One region of the Sphingomonas sp. AC449 genome, then DNA from elsewhere that is predicted to be linked to it. Evidence: predicted binding sites of a transcription regulator. Region 1 holds the regulator's gene; each other region holds the start of a gene.
What was found. The regulator LexA, encoded in region 1, represses DNA repair genes until DNA is damaged. The targets are predictions, from matches to a motif close to GTTCCNCNCTTGTTCT.
Positions count from the first base shown of each region.

Region 2: the regulator LexA is predicted to act here: its motif matches at 1,172-1,187, upstream of AC0CH3_RS09100 (LexA family protein).
Region 3: the regulator LexA is predicted to act here: its motif matches at 1,207-1,222, upstream of recA (recombinase RecA).

Region 1 covers NZ_CEEDCZ010000002.1:420,388-422,653, reverse strand. The annotation lists gene AC0CH3_RS05545 (molybdopterin molybdotransferase MoeA) at 1-667, shown strand, start outside; gene lexA (transcriptional repressor LexA) at 735-1,448, shown strand; gene AC0CH3_RS05535 (ComEC/Rec2 family competence protein) at 1,786-2,266, opposite strand, start outside.
Region 2 covers NZ_CEEDCZ010000004.1:93,622-95,887, forward strand. The annotation lists gene AC0CH3_RS09095 (Y-family DNA polymerase) at 1-712, opposite strand, end outside; gene AC0CH3_RS09100 (LexA family protein) at 709-1,134, opposite strand; tRNA gene AC0CH3_RS09105 (tRNA-Thr) at 1,510-1,585, opposite strand; gene AC0CH3_RS09110 (PAS domain-containing protein) at 1,722-2,266, shown strand, end outside.
Region 3 covers NZ_CEEDCZ010000002.1:230,057-232,322, forward strand. The annotation lists gene AC0CH3_RS04665 (tetratricopeptide repeat protein) at 1-246, shown strand, start outside; gene AC0CH3_RS04670 (4-(cytidine 5'-diphospho)-2-C-methyl-D-erythritol kinase) at 249-1,142, shown strand; gene recA (recombinase RecA) at 1,300-2,266, shown strand, end outside.

The DNA.
Region 1 (2,266 bases):
CCTGCGCGTCGCGGTCGCCGCGACCGGCGACGAGCTCGTCCCCGCCGGTTCGACCGAGGATCCCGTCCCTTTGCCCGAATCGAACGGCATCATGCTGGCGGCGCTGCTCGCCGATCTGCCCGTCGACATCGTCGATCTCGGGATCCTGCCCGACCGTCTCGACACGCTGCGCGACGCATTTGCGGGCGTCGACGCCGACCTGCTCGTGACCACCGGTGGCGCGTCGGTCGGCGACCATGATCTTGTCCGCCCCGCGATCGAGGCGGCAGGCGGCAGCATCGACTTCTGGCGGATCGCGCTTCGCCCGGGCAAGCCGATGATGGCGGGGACGCTCGGTCGGACGATGCTGCTCGGCCTGCCCGGCAACCCCGTTTCCGCCTTCGTCACGGCGATCCTGTTCGTCCGCCCGGTCGTCGCGCACATGCTCGGCGCGCGCGATCCGCTCCCGCAGACGACGCACGCGCTGCTCGGCGAGGATCTGCCGCCGAACGAGTCGCGCACCGACTACATGCGCGCCGAACTCCGCGACGGTCGCGCCTATGCCTCGACCATCCAGGACAGCTCGATGCTGCTCACGCTCGCGCGGTCGACCTGCCTGATCGTCCGCGACGGCGACGCGCCCGCAGCGCGTGCGGGCGACTCGGCGGAAATCCTCATCATCGCCTGACGGATCGCTTGACGCCGGCCATTGTGTTCCATAGAAGTTCCTCGTCTGTTCCGGACGGAGAACCGCTATGCTCACGCGCAAGCAGCACGAGCTTGTCTGCTTCATCAACGATCGCCTCGCAGAGACGGGCGTTTCGCCCTCGTTCGAGGAGATGAAGGACGCGCTCGACCTGAAATCCAAATCGGGCGTCCACCGCCTGATCAGCGCGCTCGAGGAGCGCAATTTCATCCGCCGCCTGCCGAACCGCGCGCGCGCGCTCGAAATCCTGCGGATGCCCGAGCGCCCGGACATGCCCGCGACGAAATCGGCTGCTGCCAAGGCCACGCCCCCGGCCGCTCCGGCAAACGCCGAGCCGTCGCCCAGCGTGCGCCCGGCGCATATCCCGGTCGCCGCGAACGACGTCGTCGAGATTCCGCTGCACGGGCGGATCGCCGCAGGCGTGCCGATCGAGGCGTTCGAAGGCAGCTCGATGCTGGCCGTCCCCGCCGCCCTGCTTGGCTCGGGCGAGCATTATGCGCTCGAGGTGTCCGGCGATTCGATGGTCGATGCGGGAATTCTCGATGGCGACTATGCGCTGATCCGCCGCACCGAGACCGCCCGCGACGGCGAGATCGTCGTTGCACTGATCGAGGACAGCGAGGCGACGCTCAAATATTTCCGCCGCGAAGGCGCGATGGTCCGGCTCGACCCCGCCAACCGCTCCTATGATCCGCAACGCTACGCCCCCGCGCAGGTCCGTGTGCAGGGCAAGCTGTCGGGCATCCTGCGGCGTTACGACTGACTATGGGGTCCCCAGGAAGGTAGATGACGAAGCGGTCGACTCCCTCCTGCCCTTATCGACAGACGTCAGGACCGGGAAAGAAGAGCGCCTCACTCCAACTCCGGATCTGACTTACCCCCGTCATCCTGACGAAAGTCAGGATCCAGGGCCAAGAGCGTCGTCCCGTACGTCCCGGATCGGCAAACCTGTCGGCGAGGGCCCAGGCTCGATGCGGGAGCCGGAACTGATCCAGCCCGCACGATACAGCAAAGCCATTACGGCCAACGGTCCACCCGCCAGAAAATCTCGCCAGTAGTAACGCGAGCGCGTTGCCATCCCGCGCGTCAGTGCGCTCCGCTTACGACCAGGACCGGACCCGACGCCCGGCCTCGTGACCGAACCGCCCCGCGGATCGTTCGAGCGTCGGGGGCATACGCCAGGGATGCCGATCACCGGGTTCGAGGACCGTCGCCACCCGCCCAGTCCGCAACGTCAGCGCGACACCGCCGGTATGTTGCAGCGTCGACCGGTCAAGCCTCAGCCACCGCGGCTCGCACTTCCTTGGCAGCCCCCGTTCGCTGACGACGATATCCGCCGCGCGACACGCGGCGACGAGGTCGGCGATCGGCACGCGATACATGCTGCGCGTCGCCAGCACGCGCCAGCGTCGCCCGTCTGCCACGACATCCGTCATGCACAGGTCGCGGCTGCACCGCGCATCGGGCTGATCCGCCAGCAGCAACGGCTCGCCGTCGACCCCGCCATTTTCCGCCAGCGTATCGCGCACATACGCCCCCGCCCGGTCGCGCAGCAGCGCCAGCCCCGCCGCCGTCCGCACC
Region 2 (2,266 bases), on a different contig from region 1:
CAGCGTCCGACGGCACGCCGCGCAATTCGGCAACCAGCCGCTCAAGCACCACAGTGCCGATGGCGCGCGCCTGCTTCATCGGCATGTCGCGCAGCGCGCCGGCGGTGTGCACGCCGAGGCCGGTCAGCTTTCTCGCAGTGGCGCCACCTACGCCCCAGACGTCTGCGACAGCGAAACCGTCCATGACCTGTCGGCGAACGGCTTCATCGCGCAAGTCCGCGACACCCTCGAACCGGACGTCCTTCTTAGCCGCGGCGTTCGCCAGCTTTGCCAATGTCTTTGTTTCGGCAATGCCAACGCAGGTCGGGATCGTGGTCCACAAACGAACCTGCTCCCGCATCGCATGCGCATGCTCGACAAGGTCCCTGCCCTCGAAGCCTGCAAGGTCCAGAAACGTCTCGTCGATCGAATAGATCTCGAAGTCACGCGCGAAGGGTTCGCAGGCAGCGATGACGCGGCGCTGCATGTCGCCATACAGCGTGTAGTTCGAGGACAGGACGCGGATACCGTGCCGGCGGACCACGTCACGCAGATGGTGGATCGGATCGCCCATCTTGATGCCGAGCGCCTTGGCCTCGGCCGAGCGGGCGATCGCGCAGCCGTCATTGTTCGACAGCACGATGACCGGCACGCCGACGAGGCTGGCATCGAACGCCCGTTCGCAGCTGACATAATAGTTGTTGCAGTCGATCAGCGCGATGGGCGCGCTCATGGCACCTTGCGCGCCACGCCGACGACGACGCCCCAGATCTCGACATATTCGTCGACGAGGATGTGCGGGAAGCCCTCGGCTTCGGGCACGAGCCAGTGCCGCCCGTCCATATGCCGAAGCCGTTTCAATGTCCGCTCGCCGTGCACCAAGGCGACGACGATCGCACCGGCTTTGGGTTGCTTGGCGCGATTGACGACGATCAGATCGCCGTCATTGATCCCGGCGCCCGCCATCGATCGTCCTTCGACCCGCATGATGTAACTGGCGGCGGGATGCTCCACGAGCCACGCGCCGAGATCAATCGGCTCCTCCATGTCGTCCTGCGCCGGTGACGGAAACCCGGCCGGCGTGTGACACAGGAAGAACGGGACCTCGCGCGGCACCAACGCGAACGGTATTTCGTGGAGCCTCAAGCTGCTCATGGGACGATTCCTTTTCCGGCCAGCCCTTTAGAGCGCAAGAACAGAAAGTGAACAAGGATTCGTGTGACAACGCTGCCGCATGGTGAGCGCTCGAACCGAAAGCGGGCGTTTGCGAGGACATTTAAGAGGTAAGCGTCCGGCCCGGCGTGTGTTGTGGCGCGGCACCGCTGCGCGAGGCAGTCGGCTCACGGGGGTAGCCGCGTTGCGAATCATACGATGCCGGGGGACGTGGAAGGACAGCCGTCCAACCTAGCGGCGGCGGGCTACGCGACCGGAACGTGGGCTTGCGATACCACCGCGATACCAAAACGCAGATTCACCGAAGCTTTAAGCGACAAGTCGCCAATAAAGCTCAAGGATATCAATGATTTAAGGTGGTGCCGCTTACAGGACTCGAACCTGTGACCCCCGCATTACGAATGCGATGCTCTACCAGCTGAGCTAAAGCGGCCCGACGATGGATCTCTCCGGTCGAGGGGGCGGCGCTTAACAGGGGAAATTCGCGCTGACAAGCGCCAACGCGGATTTACGCTCCGTTTACCAAACGCGGTGCACAGCATGGTACCATGACACGGGGAAGTTTTGGCATGACGAGTGCGCGCGAACTTGATGACGGCCAGGCCACCATGCGGGCCGAGGGGAGTGCAGCCACCGCCGGTGCCGGCGATGCCGCCGATGCCGGGATCAACGACGTCATGTTCGATCTCGGCGGCGACGAGCGGCGAATGCACGTCCGCGCGTATAATCACTGGGTGTCGCTGCTGAAGGGACGCCCCTATCCGACGATCGCCGATCTCGATCCCGGCTCGATCGCCGACTTCGGCCCGCACAGCGTCCTGATGGATTTCAGGACCCCGAACGGCGCAGATCCGCAACGCGGCGAAATGCCGATCACCGACCCCGGAATCGCGTTCCTGGGGACCGCGCTGCGCGAGGAATGCGGGCTCGTCGGGCGGATCGATTCGATCGCCGACGTACCCAGCCGCTCGCTGCTGTCGCGACTGACCGATCACTATCTGCAGATCATCGCGAATCGCGCACCCGTCGGATTCGAAGCCGAATTCGTCAACAGCCGTGGCCGGACCACGCTGTACCGCGGCATCCTGATGCCGTTCGCGTCGAACGACGAGGG
Region 3 (2,266 bases), 190 kb from region 1:
CTTGGATGGGCGTATCACTTGTCGGGCAGGACCCCGCGCGCGCTCCCGCTGCTCGAACGGGCCGCGCAGGCCGAACCGACCAGCATGGAGATCAGCGATCATCTCGGCGATGCCTATTGGACCGTCGGACGGCGATACGAGGCACGCTATGCCTGGCGCGCGGCCAGCCTGACCGCGGAGGCCAAGGACATGACGCGGATCGCCGACAAGATCGCGAATGGCCTGCCCGGAGCGGCACGGCGATGACCATGATCGTTGAACCCGCGCCCGCCAAGATCAACCTGGCGCTTCACGTCCGCGCGCGCCGGCCCGATGGCTATCACGAACTCGAGACGCTGTTCGCCTTCGCCGCGGACGGTGATCGCGTTACCGTCGAGATCGCGCAGACCAACAGCTTCACGATCGTCGGCCCGTTTGCCGCGGCGCTTCTCCCGTCTGGCGGGTCGGACGTCCACGAAACGCGCGCGCACGCCGCTGCCCGGGAAACGTCCGGGAACGCCCCTTGGCACGGGAACCTCGTCACTGCGGCCGCCGACGCGTTCGGCGCCATGTTCGCCATCGATGCGCGCCACGCGATCATCCTCGACAAGCATCTTCCGATCGCTTCGGGCATCGGTGGCGGCTCGGCGGATGCGGCGGCGGCGCTTCGCGCGCTCGCCCGGCTTCACGGTATCGCGGCAACCGACCCGCGGCTCCACGAGATCGCCGCCCGCCTCGGTGCGGACGTGCCGGCCTGCCTTGTCAGCCGTACGACTCTGGGCGTCGGCAAGGGCGAGGTCCTGGTCGAACTCGCCGGGCTGGCCGGTACCCCCTTGCTGCTGGTCAATCCCGGCGTCGCGGTGTCTACCGCGACGGTCTTCGGCACCTGGGACGGGAGCGACCGCGGACCGATCCCCGAAGGCGATCTGCTTTCGCGTGCGCGTGCAAGCCGCAACGACCTCGAACCACCCGCGGTCGCGCTCGCACCGGTGATCGCGGAGGTGCGGTCCTTTCTCGACGCGGCTGACGGCGTGGTGTTGGCGCGGATGTCGGGCTCGGGCGCGACCTGCTTTGCCGTGTTCGATGCGATCGCGGCGCGCGATGCCGCCGACGCTGGGGCAGCGGCCCGGGGGTGGTGGACGCTGGCGACGACGCTGGTGTGACCCGCGAACGCGATCGGACGAATGTCGACCGATCTCGGAGCGCCAAACGCGCTCGATGTATCATGTTCCGCTCTTGTTCTTGGAGAACAAATGGAATACATGGCGTTTGACGCGTTGAATGGCATGCGCGCTTGGTTTAGCGATGGGAGCTTCTTCGATGGCCGCTAATTTGAAAGTGATCAACACCGGCATGGCAACCGCAACCAACGACCGCCAGAAGGCGCTCGACGCCGCTCTCGCGCAGATCGACCGCGCGTTCGGCAAGGGCTCGGCGATGCGCCTGGGTTCGAAGGAAACGATGCAGGTCGAGGTCATCTCGACGGGGTCGCTCGGGCTCGACATCGCGCTTGGCGTCGGTGGCCTGCCGCGCGGGCGCGTGATCGAGATCTACGGCCCGGAAAGCTCGGGCAAGACGACGCTTGCACTGCATGTGATCGCCGAAGCGCAGAAGACGGGCGGGACGGCCGCATTCGTCGACGCCGAGCATGCGCTCGATCCGGTCTATGCCAAGAAGCTGGGCGTCAACATCGACGAACTGATCGTGTCGCAGCCCGATACCGGCGAGCAGGCGCTCGAGATCGTCGACACGCTGGTGCGCTCCAACGCGATCGACGTGCTCGTCGTCGACTCGGTCGCAGCGCTCGTGCCGCGCGCGGAAATCGAGGGCGAGATGGGCGATAGCCATGTCGGCCTCCAGGCGCGTCTGATGTCGCAGTCGCTCCGCAAGCTGACGGGGTCGATCAGCCGTTCGCGCTGCATGGTGATCTTCATCAACCAGCTGCGCATGAAGATCGGCGTGATGTACGGGAACCCCGAAACGACGACGGGCGGCAACGCGCTGAAATTTTATGCGTCGGTGCGGCTCGACATTCGTCGCACGGGCGCGATCAAGACCGGCGAGGAAGTCACGGGCAACCAGACGCGCGTGAAGGTCGTCAAGAACAAGGTCGCGCCGCCGTTCAAGCAGGTCGAATTCGACATCATGTACGGGCAGGGCGTCTCGAAGCTCGGCGAAATCCTTGATCTCGGCGTGAAGGCCGGTCTCGTCGAGAAATCGGGTGCCTGGTTCAGCTACGACAGCGTCCGTCTCGGCCAGGGTCGCGAAAATTCGAAGACGTTCCTCA